3 regions of the Methylobacterium aquaticum genome follow, and region 1 is predicted to be linked to each of the others. Evidence: predicted binding sites of a transcription regulator. Region 1 holds the regulator's gene; each other region holds the start of a gene.
The links. The regulator PhoB, encoded in region 1, activates phosphate uptake and scavenging genes when phosphate is short. The targets are predictions, from matches to a motif close to TGTCATNNANCTGTCAT.
Positions count from the first base shown of each region.

Region 2: the regulator PhoB is predicted to act here: its motif matches at 3,184-3,200, upstream of F1D61_RS10465 (UDP-2,3-diacylglucosamine diphosphatase).
Region 3: the regulator PhoB is predicted to act here: its motif matches at 3,428-3,444, upstream of F1D61_RS24305 (esterase-like activity of phytase family protein).

Region 1 is NZ_CP043627.1:1,513,557-1,519,873, reverse strand. Features, by position in the region: gene pstC (phosphate ABC transporter permease subunit PstC) at 1-4, shown strand, start outside; gene pstA (phosphate ABC transporter permease PstA) at 30-923, shown strand; gene pstB (phosphate ABC transporter ATP-binding protein PstB) at 1,027-1,839, shown strand; gene phoU (phosphate signaling complex protein PhoU) at 1,921-2,640, shown strand; gene phoB (phosphate regulon transcriptional regulator PhoB) at 2,718-3,419, shown strand; gene F1D61_RS06675 (acyl-CoA synthetase) at 3,867-5,498, opposite strand; gene F1D61_RS06670 (propionyl-CoA synthetase) at 5,655-6,317, shown strand, end outside.
Region 2 is NZ_CP043627.1:2,330,533-2,336,849, reverse strand. Features, by position in the region: gene F1D61_RS10485 (helix-turn-helix domain-containing protein) at 1-199, opposite strand, end outside; gene thiD (bifunctional hydroxymethylpyrimidine kinase/phosphomethylpyrimidine kinase) at 336-1,136, opposite strand; gene thiE (thiamine phosphate synthase) at 1,165-1,869, opposite strand; gene F1D61_RS10470 (DMT family transporter) at 1,995-2,978, opposite strand; gene F1D61_RS10465 (UDP-2,3-diacylglucosamine diphosphatase) at 3,247-4,122, shown strand; gene F1D61_RS10460 (glycosyltransferase family 4 protein) at 4,119-5,222, shown strand; gene F1D61_RS10455 (Fic/DOC family protein) at 5,289-5,861, opposite strand; gene F1D61_RS10450 (hypothetical protein) at 5,869-6,075, opposite strand; gene F1D61_RS10445 (DUF488 domain-containing protein) at 6,254-6,317, opposite strand, start outside.
Region 3 is NZ_CP043627.1:5,324,779-5,331,095, forward strand. Features, by position in the region: gene F1D61_RS24290 (sensor histidine kinase) at 1-2,025, opposite strand, end outside; gene F1D61_RS24295 (SelT/SelW/SelH family protein) at 2,098-2,403, opposite strand; gene crcB (fluoride efflux transporter CrcB) at 2,480-2,851, opposite strand; gene F1D61_RS24305 (esterase-like activity of phytase family protein) at 3,489-5,981, shown strand; gene F1D61_RS24310 (P1 family peptidase) at 6,249-6,317, opposite strand, start outside.

The sequences.
Region 1 (6,317 bases):
CTGACCCCGTACCCGCAGGACGCTCCCCGATGAACGCCTCTCCCGCCGCGGTGCCGGCCCCGACCGCCCCGCAATGGGGCCGGGTCCGCGCCGGCCGCCGCTCCGCCGACAAGCTCCTGATCGTCGCCTGCACCGCGGCGACGGCGCTCGGCGCGATCGTGCTCGGCTCGATCCTCCTGATGCTCATCATCCAGGGCGTGCAGGGCTTCTCGCCGGCCCTGTTCACCCAGGTCACCCCCGGCCCCGGCTCCGCGGGCGGCGGCATCGCCAACGCGATCCTCGGCAGCCTAGTGATGACGGCGCTGGGCATCGTCGTGGCGACCCCCATCGGCGTGCTCGCCGGCACCTACCTCGCCGAGTACGGCCGCGGCTCGCCGCTCGCCAACCTGATCCGCTTCCTCAACGACATCCTGCTCTCGGCGCCCTCGATCCTGATCGGCCTGTTCGTCTACACCCTGATGGTGCGGCCGATGGGCGGCTATTCGGGCTGGGCCGGCGGCGTGGCGCTCGCCATCATCGCCACCCCGGTGATCGTGCGCACCACCGAGGACATGCTGCGGCTGGTGCCCGGCACCCTGCGCGAGGCCGGCGCGGCACTCGGCGCGCCGCTCTCCATCGTGATCCGCTCCGTCACCTGGCGGGCGGCGCAATCGGGCATCGTCACCGGCGTGCTGCTGGCGCTCGCCCGCATCGCCGGCGAGACCGCGCCGCTGCTCTTCACCGCGCTCAACAACAATTCCTGGTTCAGCCCCAACCTGATGGGCGGCGTCGCGAACCTGCCGGTGATGATCTACCAGTTCGCCCTGTCTCCTTACGAGAACTGGCGCCAGCTGGCCTGGGCCGGCGCGCTCCTCATCACCGTCACCATCCTGGGCCTGTCGATCGTGGCCCGCCTCGTCCTGAGCGGCCCGAAGGGGCGCTGACCCGGACGTCGGCAGCACCCGATCGCTCCGCGACCGGGTGCTGCTCCCCACATCTGATTGTGACGTATTTTCTTCGAAAATACTCCTGCCCGGAGATACACCGATGAGCGCCACCGCCACCGCCGCGCCGGTCGTGGGCCAGAGCCAGGCCGACGAATCCGCCGCGATCCGCCTCGCCGTGAAGGACCTGAACTTCTACTACGGCGACTTCCGCGGCCTGAAGAACATCAACCTCAACTTCCTCGATCGCCAGGTCACGGCGCTGATCGGGCCGTCGGGCTGCGGCAAGTCGACGTTGCTGCGCACCTTCAACCGGATCTACAGCCTGTACCCGGAGCAGCGCGCGGAAGGCGAGATCCTGCTCGACGGCCGCAACATCCTCGACCCGTCGATCGACCTCAACGAGCTGCGCGCCCGGGTCGGCATGGTGTTCCAGAAGCCGACCCCGTTCCCGATGTCGATCTACGACAACATCGCGTTCGGCATCCGGCTCTACGAGCGCCTCGGCAAGGCCGATCTCGACATCCGCGTCGAGGAGGCCCTGCGCCGGGCCGCCCTGTGGGACGAGGTGAAGGACAAGCTCAAGCAGTCCGGCATGGGCCTGTCGGGCGGCCAGCAGCAGCGCCTGTGCATCGCCCGCACGGTGGCGCAGCGCCCGGAGGTGATCCTGTTCGACGAGCCGACCTCGGCCCTCGACCCGATCTCGACCGGCCGCATCGAGGAACTGATCGAGCAGCTGCGCTCCGAGTTCACCATCGCCATCGTCACCCACAACATGCAGCAGGCGGCGCGCATCTCGCAGTTCACCGCCTTCATGTATCTCGGCGAGCTGGTCGAGTTCGGGCCAACCAACCGGCTGTTCATGAACCCGTCGAAGCGCCAGACCCAGGACTACATCACCGGCCGGTTCGGCTGAGGTCCAAAGTCGTCATTGCGTCGGTCCGGCTGCCGGACCGGCGCACGTCGTAGGCCCCACCTCTTCCGCGGGGAGTCTCCCATGTCGAGCCACATCGTCACCTCCTACGATCAGGAGCTGCAGAACCTGCGGCGCAGCATCGCCGAGATGGGCGGCATCGCCGAGAAGATGGTGGCCGATTCCGGCCAGGCGCTCCTGCGCCGCGATTCCGCCCTCGCCCAGGCGGTGATCGCCACCGACCAGCGCCTCGACGGGCTGCAGCGCGAGATCGAGGAGAAGGCCATCCTCCTCATCGCCCGCCGCCAGCCGATGGCGATCGACCTGCGCGAGACGATCTCGGCGATCCGCGTCTCCGGCGACCTCGAGCGCATCGGCGATCTGGCCAAGAACGTCGCCAAGCGCGTCGTCGCCATCGCCGACCAGGTCCAGCTCCAGAAGATCGTCGTCGGCGTGGAGCACATGAACGAGCTGGTCCAGGGCCAGCTCAAGGACGTGCTCGACGCCTACGCCACCCAGGACACCGTCGCGGCCCTCGACGTCTGGGCCCGGGACGGCGGCATCGACGCGCTCTACACCTCGCTGTTCCGCGAGCTCCTGACCTACATGATGGAGGATCCGCGCAACATCACGTTCTGCACGCATCTCCTGTTCTGCGCCAAGAACGTCGAGCGCATCGGCGACCACACCACCAACATCGCCGAGACCATCCACTACCTCGCCACCGGCGAAACCCTGTCGACCGAGCGTCCGAAGAACGACCATTCGAGCTTCGCCACCCTCGACACCCCGCCCGCGGCCTGAGGATCGACGCCCGTCCGGGCCCTCAAGGCCCGGCGGGCGCCTTCGGCCCCGCCTGAAGTGCCCCCCGAAGTGCCCCGATGAGTACCCGCATCCTGATCGTCGAGGACGAGGAGGCCCTCACCCTCCTCCTGCGCTACAACCTCGAGGCCGAGGGCTTCGAGGTCGACGCCGTCGCCCGGGGCGACGAGGCGGATATCCGCCTGCGCGAGCAGATCCCCGACCTCGTCATCCTGGACTGGATGATGCCGGGCCTGTCCGGCATCGAATTGTGCCGGCGCATCCGCGCCCGCCGCGAGACCGAGCGGCTGCCGGTCATCATGCTGACGGCGCGGGGCGAGGAGGGCGACAGGGTGCGGGGGCTCGCCACCGGCGCCGACGACTACATCGTCAAGCCGTTCTCGGTGCCGGAACTGCTGGCCCGGGTGCGGGCGCTGCTGCGGCGGGCCAAGCCCGCCCACGTCGCCGACCTGCTCGTCGCCGGCGACATCGAGCTCGACCGGGTCAGCCACCGCGTCCGCCGCGACGGCCGCGAGCTGCATCTCGGCCCGACCGAGTTCAAGCTGCTCGAATTCCTGATGCAGAGCCCCGGCCGGGTCTTCTCCCGCGAGCAGCTGCTCGACGGCGTCTGGGGCCACGACGTCTACATCGACGAGCGCACCGTCGACGTGCATATCGGCCGCCTGCGCAAGGCGATCAACCGCGGCCGCGACAGCGACCCGATCCGCACCGTGCGGGGTTCCGGATATTCGTTCGACGAGATGTTCGCGCTGGAGCCGTGACGGGCCTTCAGGTGACTGACTGGTCTCCACGGATTTCAAACCCTCCGCGTCATTCCGGGGCCGCGATAGCGGAGCCCGGAATCCAGAACCGCGGATGGTTCAGAGCCTGTTTGATTGACTCAAGCATTTACTCCCACACACAACCTCATCCTGAGGTGTCAGTCGATTGAAATCGACTGACCTCGAAGGAGGGCTCCAGGGATCGCGAGGACATCTGGAGCCCTCCTTCGAGGCTCCTTTCAGTCGCACCTCAGGATGAGGTCGCGAGAGGGATGGAAAAGGTCGTTACAGCCGAATTTCGCAAGTCAAACAGGCTCTCAGACAATGGCGGGTCGCGTTCCGCCTTATCCTTCACCATCCGAGTTTCTGGATTACGGGCTCCGCTGTCGCGGCCCCGGAATGACCCTGTGGGTTTGAGGCCTGCGGAAAAGCCAACCGATCAAGCGCTCACAACGCCTTCGCCATCTCCCGCAGGACGAATTTCTGCACCTTGCCGGTGGAGGTCTTCGGCAGTTCGGTGAAGACCACGTGCCTGGGCACCTTGAAGCCGGCGAGCGACTGGCGGCACCAGCCGATCAGCTCCTCGGCCGAGACCATCTCGGAACCCTTCAATTCGACGAAGGCGCACGGCGTCTCGCCCCATTTCTCGTCGGGCTTGGCGACCACGGCGGCGGCGGCCACCGCCGGGTGCTTGAACAGGGCCTCCTCGACCTCGATCGACGAGATGTTCTCGCCCCCTGAGATGATGATGTCCTTCGAGCGATCCTTGAGCTGGATGTAGCCGTCCGGGTGCTTCACCCCGAGATCGCCCGAATGGAACCAGCCGCCCTTGAACGCGGCCTCGGTGGCCGCCGGGTTCTTGAGGTAGCCGCGCATCACCACGTTGCCGCGGAACATCACCTCGCCGAGCGTCTCGCCGTCGGCGGGCACCGGCTGCATCGTCTCCGGATCGAGCACGTCGAGGGCCTCGAGCGGCGGGTAGCGTACGCCCTGGCGCGCCTTGCGCGCGGCCTGCTCGTCCTTGCCCAGGGCGTTCCAGTCGGCATGCCACTCGTTCACCACCGCCGGGCCGTAGGTCTCGGTCAGCCCGTAGACGTGGGTCACGTCGAACCCCGCCTCCGCCATGCCGGCGAGCACCGCTTCCGGCGGCGGCGCCGCCGCGGTGAGGAACGAGACGCGGTTGGGCAAGTCCCGCCGCTCGGCCTCCGGGGCGTTGATCAGGAGCGACATCACGATCGGCGCGCCGCACAGATGCGTCACGCCGTGATCCGCGATGGCGTCGTACATCGCTTTCGCCCGCACCTGGCGCAGGCAGACATGGGTGCCGGCCACCACCGACAGGGTCCAGGGGAAGCACCAGCCGTTGCAGTGGAACATCGGCAGGGTCCACAGATAGACCGGGTGCCGGCCGAGATGGCCCGCCACCACGTTGCCGACGGCGAGCAGCGAGGCGCCGCGATGGTGGTAGACCACGCCCTTCGGGTCGCCGGTGGTGCCCGACGTGTAGTTGAGGGTGATCGCGTCCCACTCGTCGCCCGGCATCGCCCAGGCATGAGCGGGGTCGCCTTCGCCGAGAAGATCCTCGTACTCGATCGCGCCGAGGCGTTCGCCCGGGCCGTCGTATTCCGGGTCGTCGTAGTCGATCACCAGGGGCTTGACCCCGGCCTGCGCCAGCGCCGGGCCCATGATGCGGGCGAATTCCCGGTCGGTGATCACCACCTTGGCCTCGCCGTGGTCGAGGCAGAAGGCGATGATCGCGGCATCCAGCCGGGTGTTGAGGGTGTTGAGCACCGCGCCGGCCATCGGCACCCCGTAATGGCACTCGATCATCGCCGGGGTGTTGGCGAGCATCACCGCCACCGTGTCGCCCCGCCCGATGCCGCGGGCGCTCAAGGCCGAGGCGAGGCGCCGGGAGCGGGCATAGAGGTCGCGGTAGCTGCGCCGCAGCGTCCCGTGGATCACCGCCGTATGGTCGGGAAACACCGTCGCCGCCCGCTCCAGGAAGGTGAGCGGCGTGAGCGGCTGGTGGTTGGCCGGGTTCCGGTCGAGGCCGGTATCGTAGATCGTCGCGCCGGTCATGGGTCGTCCTGCTCGCTGCGGCGCCAGAGTACCCGCCGCGGCCGGGCGATCAATCCGCCCGGCATCCTTACGAAAGTTCGACTTCCGGCGGGGACGGGGCCTATCCTATCTGGGTGGTGAGGCCGCCCCGTGAGACGAGCGGCAGGAGGAGACGCCATGGCGAGCCCGAGCCGCTACCCGGAAACCTACGCCGCCTGGCAGCGCGACCCGGAGGCCTTCTGGGCGCGAGCCGCCGAGGCGATCGACTGGGTGAGACCCGCCGCCCGCGTCTTCGACCCCGAGGCGGGGGTCTACGGCCGCTGGTTTCCCGGCGCGGAGGTCAATGCCTGCCACAACGCCGTCGACCGCCACGTCGCGGCAGGGCGGGGCGAGCAGGCGGCGATCCTGTACGAGTCCCCCGTCACCGGCACCAAGAGCCGGTTCACCTATGCCGAGCTTCTCGACGAGGTCGCGGCGCTCGCCGCCGTGCTCCAGGATCTCGGCGTCGGGCGCGGCGACCGGGTGGTGCTCTACATGCCGATGGTGCCCGAGGCACTGTTCGGCATGCTGGCCTGCGCCCGCATCGGTGCGGTGCATTCGGTGGTGTTCGGGGGCTTCGCCGCCCGGGAACTCGCCGCCCGGATCGAGGATGCCGCGCCCAAGGTGGTGCTCGCCGCCTCCTGCGGCATCGAGCCGAGTCGGGTCGTCGCCTACAAGCCGCTCCTCGACGAGGCCTGCCGGCTCTCGTCGCACAAGCCCGACGCCTGCCTGATCCTCCAGCGGCCGCAAGGCGTTGCCGCGATGGAGGCGGGGCGCGACCGCGACTGGGCGCAAGTCCTG
Region 2 (6,317 bases), 820 kb from region 1:
TGGCGAGCGTCGGGTTGGTCTCGTTGCGCTCGATCTGGCTGATGATCGACTTCGCGACGCCCGACTGCTCGGCCAATTCGGAGAGCGACAGGTTGTAGGCCTTGCGCAGGCGCTGGATGGTCTTGCCGAGCTGCCCCGACAGCACCTGTGCCCCGGTCAACAGGTCCTTGCCGCGTTCCCGCCCCCGCTCGACACCCATCGCCCGCCCTTGAACCCCGCTGGATCGTCACGAAGCGTTCCGCATTCCGAACGTCCGTACGCTCCATCAAACGCAATCGCGGGATGGGCGCAAGGGTTCATCCGGCCGCGCAGGGAGATTCCGGGGAGTTGGTGCGTCAGCCCCACCAGGCGTGGAAATGATGCACTGGACCGTTGCCGTGCCCGATCCGGATCCGGTCCGAGGCGGCCAGCGCCGCGCTCAGGTAGGCCTTGGCGGCCCGCGCCGCCTCCGGCAGCGTGAGCGAGCGGGCGAGCCCGGCGGCGATGGCCGCGGACAACGTGCAGCCGGTGCCGTGGGTGTTGCGGGTCGCGATGCGGGGACCTTCGAGGCGCAGGACATGGTCGCCCGGCCCGATCAGCAGATCGACGCTGTCCGGCCCGGCCGCGTGGCCGCCCTTCATCAGGACGGACCGGGGCCCGAGCGCCAGGAGGCGCCGTCCCTGGTCGAGCATCGCGGCCTCGGTCGTCGCGATCCCCTCCCCCAGCAGCACCGCGGCCTCGGGCAGGTTCGGGGTCAGCAGGGCGGCGTGGGGCACGAGCTTGACCCGCAGCGCCTCGACCGCGTCGTCGGCGAGCAGCCGGTCGCCGCTCGTCGCCACCATCACCGGATCGAGGACCAGGGGCAGGCCGGCGCCATGGCGGGCGAGGCCTTCGGCCACCGCCGCGATCGTCGGGATGCGCGAGAGCATGCCGATCTTCACCGCCTTCACGTCGAGGTCGGTGAAGACGCTCTCGATCTGGCGGGCGACGAATTCGGGCTCGACGTCGTGGATCGCCTGGACGCCGCGGGTGTTCTGGGCTGTGAGCGCGGTGATCACGCTGGCGCCGTAGACGCCGAGCGCCGAGAAGGTCTTGAGATCGGCCTGGATGCCGGCGCCGCCGCCGGAATCCGAGCCCGCGATCGTGACGGCGATCATGCCTGGCCTCCGATCGTGCGACACCCGATCATGCCGAACCTCTGGCGGCGAGCGCCCCGTCGATCACGCCGCGCAGGTCGCGCGCCCGCGCCTCGACGTCGCGGCCGGTGCCGAACAGGGCCGAGATCAGCGCGATCCCGTCCGCCCCCGCCCCGATCGTCGCCGCGGCGTTGCTGCGGTCGATCCCCGCGATCGCCCCGACCGGCAGGTTGCCGCCACGGGCGAGGCGGGCCCGGAAGACGATGCGGTTGAGCCCGTCGAGCCCGACCGGCGGGTCCGGGTTGTTCTTGCTGGTGGTGGAAAAGACGCCGCCGATGCAGGCGTAATCGACCGGCAGGCGATAGAGCTCGTCGGCCTGGGCGGCGTTCTTGACGGTGAGCCCGATGATCGCGCCGCGGGGCAGGAGGCGCCTCGCATCGGCCGGGTGCAGGTCCTCCTGGCCGAGATGCACGCCCTCGAGGCCGGCGGCCAGCGCCAGGTCGACCCGGTCGTTCATCAGGAGCGGCACGCCGGTGCCCTGGAGAGCCGCGTGGATCCGGCGCAGGCGCGCCACGGTCTCGCGGGCGTTGGCGATCGTCTTCTCGCGGTATTGCAGCAGGGTGCATCCCCCCGCCGCGGCCTCCGCCGCCATCCGGGCGAGGTGCTCGGCGTCGCCGCCGCACACCCCGACATCGAGGAGGCCGTAGAGCCGCAGGTCCACCGGCGCGGTCGCGTGCCCGCCCTCGGACTTCACGAGCGTGCTCCTGTGGGGCGGGGGCATGCGGGCATGGGGCGCTTCCTGCTGGGCCCGGCGATCGCGGGCCGATCGGCGATCCCCCGGAGTAAGGGCGAGCGAGCGGGGGCGTCAACGGCCCGTCTTCAGCCCGCCCGCGCCCCGCCGGCCGCCGCCTCGCGGGCCCGCTCCACCACCAGGCGCCGCTCGCGCCAGACCACGAACACGCCGGCCGCCGCCACGATGCCGCCGCCGACCGCGATCGCGGCCGTGGGAAGCTGGCCGAACACGAACCAGCCGATCAGCACCGACCACAGCATGGTGGTGTACTCGAACGGCGCGACCAGCGAGGCGTCGCCGTGGCGGTAGCTCTCGGTGAGCAGGATCTGGCCGATGCCGCCGAGCACGCCGACGACCACGAACAGGGCGAGATCCGACCAGCCCGGCATCTTCCAGCCGAGAGCCAGGGTCGAGAGGCCGAGCAGCGAGGTGAACAGGAAGAAGTACAGCACGATGGCGCCGGTGCGCTCGGTGCCGGTGAGCTTGCGCACCTGGATGGTGGCCGCCGCCGAGCAGGCCGCGGCCAGGATCGCGAACAGGGCGCCGGCGGCGCCGCCGCCATTCGATCCGCCGAACTCGAGATGGGGGGCGAGCGTGATCAGCACCCCGAGGAAGCCGACCGAGACGCCGGCCCAGCGATAGGCCTGGACCCGCTCGCGCAGCACCACGGCCGCCAGCACCACGACGAGGATCGGCGAGGCGTAGCCGATCGCCACCGCGTCGGAGAGCGGCAGGTAGGAGAGGCCGGCGAAGCCCGCGAACATCCCGCAGGCCCCGATGATGCTGCGCAGCACGTGGCCCTTGAGGTTCTGCGTGCGCACGGCGTCGATCACCCCGCCCTGCCAGCGCAGCCACAGCAGCAGCGGCGCGATGGCGATGAAGCAGCGGAAGAACACGATCTCGCCGGTCGGGAACCGGTCGGCCAGGACCTTCACCCCGGCGGACATCAGCGTGAAGGCGAGCGCCGAGAGAACCTTCAGCCCGATCCCCAGATAGGGTCGCGCGGCCGCGCGGCCCGACGCGCCAGATCCGGTGACCGACCGGCCGGGGACGACGAGGGGGGCTGCCATGGGCGTGGTGCTTTTCTTGCGGAGAAGCGGGGGAGAGGCCGGCCGCGAGGCGCGGCGGGGCGTCCTGTCAGAACCACGGATCGGCACGGCCGAGATAGAGGTTTGCTCGGGCGTCTGACCTGCGCGATCCGCATGGTGGATGTTAAGCCTTCGCCAATGGATTCCGGCTTGCCGCCCCCGGCGGTGGTGTCCGGCTCCGTCCCCGCGTCATCAAAGTGATACGCGAATAGGGTTTGGCTGGCGCGAGACGCCGCCAAGGAGAATGCACGTGGCCGAGGACGCCGACGCGCTTCGCGTGCGAACCCTGTTCCTCTCGGATCTCCATCTGGGGACGAAGGGCTGCCAGGCCGATTTGCTGCTCGACTTCCTGCGCGAGGTCGATGCCGACGAAATCTACCTCGTCGGCGACATCGTCGACGGCTGGAAGCTGCGCTCGGGCTGGTACTGGCCGCAATCGCACAACGACGTGGTGCAGAAGCTCTTGCGGAAGGTGCGCAAGGGGTCTCGCCTCGTCTACGTGCCGGGCAACCACGACGAGTTCCTGCGCGACTTCCTCGACATGCATTTCGGCGGCATCGAGATCCAGGATCAGGTGCTGCACGAGGCGGCGGACGGCAAGCGCTACCTCGTCATCCACGGCGACCAGTTCGACCTCGTGGTCCGCCACGCCCGCTGGCTGGCCCTGCTCGGCGACGGCGCCTACACGGCGGCGCTCTTCGTCAACACCCATCTCAACTGGGTGCGCCGGCGCCTCGGCCTGACCTACTGGTCGCTCTCGGCCTGGGCCAAGCTCAAGGTCAAGAACGCCGTCAACTTCATCGGCCGCTTCGAGGAGTTCCTGATCGCCGAGGCCCGCCGGGCCGAGGCCGACGGGGTGATCTGCGGCCATATCCACCACGCGGCGAGCCGCATGGTCGACGGTCTGCACTACCTCAATACCGGCGACTGGGTCGAATCCTGCACCGCGGTGGTCGAGCATTACGACGGCACGATGGAGGTGATCCGCTTCGCCGAGTGGAAGCGGGCCCATGCCGAGGCGGGGCAGCCCCTCACCTCCCGCGGCACCCCGGTCGAGGAACTGGCGTCCGCCGCCCGCGCGCCCTTGCCCGCCCCTTCCGTCGCCGGCACCCGGGCGGTCGCGTGAGGCTCCTCGTCGCGACCGATGCCTGGCATCCCCAGGTCAACGGGGTCGTCCGCTCCCTCGAGCACATGATGGCGGCGGGGCGCCGGCGCGGCCACGACCCGGTGATGCTGACGCCGCTGGACTTCGCCAGCGTGCCCTTGCCGGGCTATTCCGAGATCCGGCTCTCGCTCGTCACCGCCCGCGGCGTCGCCGCCCGGTTCCCAGCTCTCGCGCCGACCCACGTCCACATCGCCACCGAGGGGCCGATCGGGCTCGCCACCCGCCGGGTCTGCCTGGCGCAGGGGCGGCCCTTCACCACGAGCTACCACACCCGCTTCCCCGAATACCTCGCTGCCCGCCTGCCGGTGCCGGAACGCTGGAGCTATGCGTGCCTGCGCCGCTTCCACGGTGCGGCGAGCGGCACGATGGTGAGCACGCCGTCCCTGGAGCGTGATCTGACCGGGCGCGGCTTCACCCGGCTCATGCGCTGGACCCGCGGCGTCGATACCGAGCTGTTTCGCCCCCGCGACGGTGAATTACTGCCGGAGGCACTGTCGGGCCTGCCCCGCCCGTTCTTCCTGTTCGTCGGGCGGCTCGCGGTGGAGAAGAACGTCGAGGCCTTCCTGCGCCTCGACCTCCCCGGCACCAAGCTCGTCGTCGGCGACGGGCCGGACCGGGCGCGGCTCGCCGGGATCGCTCCCGCGGCGCGCTTCCTCGGCACGCTCACCGGCGAGGCCCTGGCCCGCGTCTATGCGGCCTCCGACGTCTTCGTCTTCCCGAGCCTGACCGACACCTTCGGCATCGTGCTCCTGGAGGCCCTGGCGAGCGGGCTGCCGGTGGCGGCCTATCCGGTCACCGGCCCGCTCGACGTGATCGGCGGCACGGCAGTCGGGGTTCTCGACCACGATCTCGGTGCGGCGGCTCGCGCGGCCCTCGCGATCCCGCGCGAGGCCTGCCGCGCGGAGGCGCTGCGCTACACCTGGGAGGCGAGCGCCGACCAGTTCTACGGCAATATCGAGCGGGCCCACGCGGAGGGGGCACCGGCCCGGCGCGGGCGGCGGCTCGGGTTGCTGCGGGCGTTGCCGGGCGAAACGCCCATGCCGCGGGTGGGCGAGGGCTGAAGCCGCTGGCACTGGCTACACGCATCCGTGGCCCGTCTCGCCGTGAACCGTGATGCGCCGATCCCGCTATACGATGAGCGCCATGAGATGCGTCGCCAGCGGCTCTTCGTTGCCGTGGAAGCTGGCGATCATGGCTGACAGGAACGCGGCCGGATCAAGCCGCCCGAGATCGAGTGGATGTCCGGCTTGAGCCGCGAGCAGGGCGACGAAGGCGAGCTGCGCACGGCCGTTGCCGTCCCGGAAGGCGTTGATGGCGTTCAGCTCGGCAAGGAAATGTGCCGCGCCGGCTGCGAAACCGGCCCTATCCCGTCGGCGAAGGACTCCGCTCCGCCGGAGATTCTCGAACACGCGTCGTAGTTCGATAGCGAGACGCTCCGGGTAGCAGAAGACGCTGTCGCCCTTGGAGATGCGGACCGTGCGCAGCCGTCCCGCCCACGGATAGACGTCCTGGAAGATGTGGTGGTGAACGGCGCGATAATGTCGAACGCTCCAGCGTCCTCCCGGCATCGCTTCTTGAAAACGGCGTGCCGTTGCGATCGCCTCGAACCGATCGAGTTCGGCGTGTGTGATCAGGCCGGGTATATTTTTGAGAACAGTCGAATTTGGATAGCAGTACGGGTCGGAAATGGACTCGTACATGAAGTCGTCAAGCCAGTTTCCGTCCGTACTTTTCCGTGATGAAGCGCGTGCGCTCCTCGGAGCTCATGCTGCGCTGCTCGAATGCGTGAAGGTCGCGCTTCATCTCGTCGGTGAGCCGGATTCCTTCGATGGCGCTGATCTTCTCGAACGCGCCGAGCCCGAGGACGAGTCCTCCAGACAGCTTCTTCACTTTGCCGGCGCGTGCTTTGCTCATGCGTCGAGGTTAGCACGATCGACGGCTCCTGCCATCACGTCCGGCGATCGGCTGGGAAGAGGAGCCTGAAATCCCTCGACCACATGACGGTGCGCGGTAGCGAGGCGGTTCAGGCCGATTCGGCGAGCAAACACGGATTCATCGTCCCGGCGCGGGAATGCGGCCGCTCTCCCGCACCTCACGCGAACAGATCCACCACCGCGAACCCCCTCCCCGCCAGCCGCTCGCTCAGGATCCGCCGG
Region 3 (6,317 bases), 3.2 Mb from region 1:
GGCGAGCGCGATCAGCCGCGCCTCGAAGGCCGTCTTGGCGCTCGCGCCCACCGGCCCGTCGAGGCCGCGCAGGCTCTGCATCGCGATCGACTGCACCGTGGCGAGCGTGTTCTTCACCCGGTGGTTCAGCTCGTGGACCAGGAGGCGCAGGTGCTCCTCGGCCCGCTTGCGCTCGGTCACCTCCTGGTGGATGCCGATCACCCGGCGCGCCCGCCCGCCGGCATCGCGCTGCACGATCGCCTGGGCGCTGACCCAGCGCAGCTGGGATTCGTCCGGCCGGATCCGGAACTCGGTGCGGTACTCGGCTTCCCCGGCCAGCAGGGCATCGAGCGCCGCCTCGATCCGGGCCCGGTCCTCCGGATGAACGGTGCGTGTCCAGGCCTCGTGCGAGAGCGGGGCCGCCCCGAACATCTCGGACGAGCGGGCCGAGAGGCGGTGCTGCCCGGAGGCGAGATCGATCTCCCAGGTGCCGAGCCGGCCGGCGGCGAGCGCCAGCCGCAGGCGCTCCTCGCCCTCGCGGAGCGCCGTCTCCGCGTCCTTGGCCTCGGTGATGTCGACGTTGCAGCCGGTATAGCCGAGGAAGCGGCCGTGATCGTCGAGGCGGGCGACCCCCTCGCACAGGATCCAGCGCGTCGCCCCGTGCCGGTCGATCACCCGCATCGCGTGGCGGAAAGGCCTGCGTGCCGAAAAGGCGTCCTCGAACGCCGCCGCGAAGCCGGGCAGGTCGTCCGGGTGGACGACCTCGCGCCAGCGCCCCCCGGCCAGCGTCTCGGTCGAGCGGCCGAACAGGTAATCGTAATGGAGGTTGGCGAACACGATCTCGCCGGCCTCGTCGGTCATCCAGATCAGGGCCGGGGCGGAATCGGCCATGTGGCGGAAGCGCGCCTCGCTCTCGCGCAGGGCGGCGAGGCTGCGGCTCTGCTGCTCGAGCGCCTGGTCGCGCTCGGCGATGCGCCGGCGCAGGCTCTGCGAGGCGTCGGCCAGGACGTCGGCGAGCTGGCGGATCTCGCGGATCGGCGTCGAGACCCGGGGCACCGGCTGGCCGACGGCGAGCGCGCCGCCGGCCTGGGCGAGGTGGCGCAACGGCTCGGCGACCCGCGCCCACAGCTTCACCGCCAGGATCGACGACACCGCCAGCGCCAGGAGCCCGAACCCGCCGAAGGCCAGGATCCAGTGATGCAACGGCGCCTCGACCTGCTGCCTGGGGATGCTGGCGCCGACGGTCCAGCCCGAGGCGGTCGCGGTGGTCTCGACGTAGAGGACCGGCCGCTTGCGGCGGTCGGTCCCCTCCCAGATGCCGGCGGCGCCGGTCGGGGAGCCGCGCAAGGACGCCTGCATCGGCTGGCCGGCGAGGGTGGCATGGTCCTCCGAGCGGGCGAGCAGCAGGCCCCGGCGGTCGATGATCGCGGTGGTCCAGCCCGGCGCGAGGTCCTGGACCAGGATCTGGTGCAGCCGCGCCACCGGCACCGTGAGGCTGAGCACGTAGGCCGGCACGCCCGCGACCATCACCGGCACCGCCACGTCGTAGGTCGGCGCCCGGCCGGGCGCCCCGGCCCGGACGTCGCCGATCACGGGCTTTCGCGTCGCCAGGGCGGCGGCATCCTCGGGATGCGGGTCCTGCGGCAGCGGCGCGCCGTGGGGCAGGGCGGTGTTGACGAGCTGGGTGCCGTCCGGCCGGCGCAGCGACAGGCGGAAGCCCGTCGCCTCGGTCACCGCCTGGGCCTGGATCTCGAAGCCGGCGAGCCCGTGATGCCCGAAACCCTCCTGGCGCAGGCGCGGCGAGGCCGCCAGGGTCTGGAGCACCGAGACCAGCCCGGCCATGTCCCGGTCGATGCTGAGCGCGATGCCGCGCACGCTCTCGCGGGCATCCTGCTCGAAGCGCACCCGCTCCAGGGCGGCGTAGCGGCCGAGCAGCACGGCGGTGAAGATCAGGCCGGGGCCGATCAGCGCGATCGCCAGGGCGACGAGGTAGACCTGCGTCGACAGCCCGTCCCGCCGCAGGGCGTTCAGCCGGCGGCGGATCATGGCGCACTCCTCATGGCTCTGTCCCGGCGCTCCGTCCTGGCGGCGCGCCGGCGGCGCGGCATGGTCAAGGCGTCAGGCCCTGTCGACGTGGCCGAGGTCGCGGCCGGGCTCGATCCGGTCGCGCACCCGCTGCTTGAGGGTCTTGATGTCGGGAAATCCCCCGTCGCGCTTGCGCTCCCAGATCAGGGCGTCGCCGCAGGTGATCGCGAAGGTGCCGCCGGTGCCCGGGATCAGCGCCACCTCGCCGAGGGCGTCGCGGAAGGTCGAGAGCAGCTCCTGCGCCATCCAGCCGGCCCGCAGCAGCCAGTTGCACTGGGTGCAGTAGGTGATGGCGATGCGGGGCTTCTCGGCCTCTGGGCGGGGGGCGGTGTCGCTCATCGTGAGGCGGACTCCGCCCCCGATCCCCCCGCTTGTCAACCGGGTCGACGCGCGCGAGGTGCGTCCGGCACCCGCCTCACGCGAGCTGGCGCAGCACCAGGAGGCTCACGCCGACGCCGACGAGGCCGGCCGCCACCGACCCTCCCACATAGGCGAGAGCCGCCGCGTGCGCGCCGCGCTCCCAGAGCAGGAAGGCCTCGAGCGAGAAGGTCGAGAAGGTGGTGAAGCCGCCGAGCACGCCGGTGGTGAGGAAGAGCCGCAAGCCCTGCGGCCCCCCGCCCCGGGCGGCGAACCAGCCGGTGAGCACGCCCATCATGATCGAGCCGAGGATGTTGATCACCATCGTGCCGAACGGGAAGCCGCTGCCCGCCCGCGCGGCCCAGAGATTGACGCCGTGGCGCAGGGCCCCGCCGAGGCCGGCCCCGAGAAAGACCACCAGGTAGCTCACTGCCCCATCGCCTTTCGCGCTTCCCACGTAGCTTCGGCTGCGTCGTTGCGCTCATGCCATGGTGCGCCGAGTGACGCCACGATGCTCTACGCAGATGTGACCCGCGTGCCGCAAGGGATAGCTCGGGCACGGGGTCTTAAGAGGAGCATATAGACCGGTAATGCCAGTTTTTTAGTATATAATCTATCCTTATTGATTAATATTTATCTATTAATAATCATCTATCGCTATCTGGAGTCCTCTTTACTTGTTTCCACTGTCCTCCTGGGGTCGTGGTCGGGGGTAATCTCTTGTTGTCGGGGACTGTTGCAAAATTATTACGTTCACCACCGCGAGGGCCGACCTCACGAAAAATTCCTCCGTCATTTCCGGTGTTGGTGCCAGGCTTCTTATTAGGCATGTGAATCTCCTAGAGTTGATGCCGCCTTACCTGAGGTGGTGGTCATCGACTGGGCTTTCAAGCTGTGCAGGGTGGTTCCTGTGAAAATGCGTTCGACATCGGGTCAGCCGTAGGGTCGACACACCTGAGGTCCGCGCGCCGCATCGGGTTCCATTCGGTGCGGATGGGCCACACACCGTCATGCGACTGTCACCGATCCGCCCCATCCCTGCCGCAAAGTCAGCCCGGGGGCGAATCGTGACCGTTCTTTCCATCCGCACCGCGCTCGCGGCCGGCGGCCTCATCGCCGGCGCGGGGCTCGCGCAGGCCCAGTCGGTCCGGGTGCCCAACCTCCAGCCCGTCGACGGGCCGGTCTCGGTGGAGGTCGGCGGCGCGACGGTCGTCAACCAGGGCCTCCAGGGCGTGGGGCGGCTGCCGGCCACCACCCGGGACTTCCGCGGCGATTCCCTCGGCTCGTTCTCCTCGCTCGCCGTCGATCTCTCGACCTGGCGGCGCAGCGGCGACACCTATTCGGGCACGCTCTACACGCTGCCCGACCGCGGCTACAACAACCCCGATGGCGGGCTGTTCAGCGACTATGCCGGCCGGCTCAACCGCTTCAACGTGAGCTTCACCCCCTATGCCGGCACGTCGGCCCTGCCGCAGGCGACGGGCTCGCAAAGCCAGATCACCCTGACGCCGGAGGGCGGCATCGTGCTCACCGATGCCAGGGGCCAGCTGTTCAGCGGCCTCGATCCGGGCGCCGGCACCACCCGCCAGCTCGGCGCCGTGCTGCCCTCCGCCGCCGCCGGCCCGAGCGCCGGGCGCATCAGCCTCGACGCCGAGGGCCTGGCGCGCCGCCTCGACGGCTCGTTCTACGTCAGCGACGAGTACGGCCCGAACATCTACTATTTCAGCCGCGACGGCCGGCTCCAGGGCCTGATCGGCATCCCGGCGGCGCTCCAGCCGGTGACGAACGGCCAGCTCAACTTCAACTCGCTCAACCCGCCCGATACCGGCCGGCGCAACAACCAGGGCCTCGAGGCGCTGGCGCTGACGCCGGACGGGCGCGGCCTCGTCGCTATCCTGCAGAGCGCGACGCTCCAGGATTCGGGCGCAAACCAGCAGCAGCGGACCAATACCCGCATCCTCTACTACGACGTCTCCGGCACCCCGACACCGGGTGCGCCGAGCCGCGAATACGTGCTGCAATTGCCGGCCTACCAGCAGAGCGGCAATGGCGGGGCGCCCAACCGCACCGCCGCCCAGAGCGAGATGCTGGCGCTCAACGACACCCAGTTCCTGGTTCTGTCGCGCGATTCGAACGGGCTCGGCTCCGGCAACACCACGCCGATCGTCTACAAGAGCGTGCTCTTCGTCGACACCGCGGGCGCGACCAACATCGCCGGCACGGCTTACGACGGCACGACCCCGATCGCGCCGAACGGCACCCTGCGGGCCGGCCTGACCCCGGTGCAGAGCCGGGAGGTCGTCAACCTGCTCAACCCGGTGCAGCTCAACCGCTTCGGGATGAACCTTTCCACCAACCCGGCGAGCCAGACCACGCTGCCGGAGAAGATCGAGGCGATGGGCCTCGTCCCGGTCCTGAGCGAGCGGGCGCCCAACGATTATTTCCTGCTCGTTGGCAACGACAACGACTTCCTGACCCGCCAGGGCGTCATCAACGGCCAGCCCTACGACGCCGGCATCAACAACGACAACATCCTGCTCGCCTACCGGCTGACCCTGCCGACCTACGTCGATCCGCTCTCGCTCGCGGTGATGAAGGCGACGGCGCCGACGGTCCTCCAGGGTCTCGGGGCCGGCGCGATCGGCGTCGCGGCCTCGGCGATGCGGGGCGTGCAGGACCACCTCTCGGCGCTCCGCCGCAGCGCGGGCCTTCCCGGCCAGGGGGCGTGGAGCGCGTCCGGCCCGGCGCTCTGGGTCGGCGGTGATGTCGTCTTCGCCGACCAGCCGCGCAACGGCGGCCTGTCCCTCGACCGCACCATCGCGCAGGGCTCGGCCGGCTTCGACCTGCCGCTCACCGGCCCGTGGCGGGCCGGCCTCGCGATCGGCGGGGGCGGCGGCTCGCTCTCGCGGCCGCAAGGGTTCCGGCAGGACCAGAGCGCCTTCACGGTCGCGGCCTATGGCGGCTATTACGGCCCGACCTTCTACGCGCAGGGCATCGTCGGCGGCGCGCCGATCATCGACCTCGCCGGCATCCGCCGTCCGGCCGCCTACGGGCTCACCGCCGAGGCCAGGACCTCCGCCACCGCGCTGGCGCTCGACGGCGAGGCCGGCCTGATCCTCGACCGCGACGCCGTCCGCCTCATGCCCTTCGCGGGCCTGAGCCACCTCTCGGCTCGGGTCGGCGGCTTCACCGAGACGGGGGCGGCGGGCAACAACGTCGCCTATGGCGGGCTCACGGTGCTCCAGACCACCGCCCGCTTCGGTGCCGAACTGGCCTATACGGGCTTCGGCGGCATCGTCCCCTCGGTGCGTGTGGCCTACAATCTCGGCCTCGGGCCGCAGCAGAGCGCCGGGCTGTTCCGTCTCGCCAGCGTCCAGAACTCGATGGCCGTCGCGACCGCGGCGATCCCGTTCCTCAAGTCGGACTACGTCACCGCCGGTGCCGGCCTCCAGGGCAGCCTGACCGAGAATCTCGGCTGGCGCCTGGATTACCAGGCGGCGATCGGCACCCGGGCGGGGGTGGCACACGGGGTGACGGCGGGTTTGCGGTATCAGTTCTGAGAATAAGGAATGGAAGCCTCGGAGACTGCCTCACTCTCTCGACAGTCTTCATGCCCACGACGTCATTCCGGGGCCGCGCAGCGGAGCCCGGAATCCAGAAGCGCGGATGGTCCAGGATAGAACTGAGAGCATTCCGCTTCGTTCGGCATCACCTGAGTGTCCGGATTCCGGGCTCCGCTACGCGGCCCCGGAATGACGCGGTGGGTCGGAGGTGGAGAGACAACAAACAAGCCGCCCGCCAAGCGCCAGCGTTGGGAACGCCATCCTTCACCTCCCGAACCGCTCCCGCCACGCGGCTTGCGCCCCCGCCACCGGCAGGGCGCTCGCGTGGTAGAC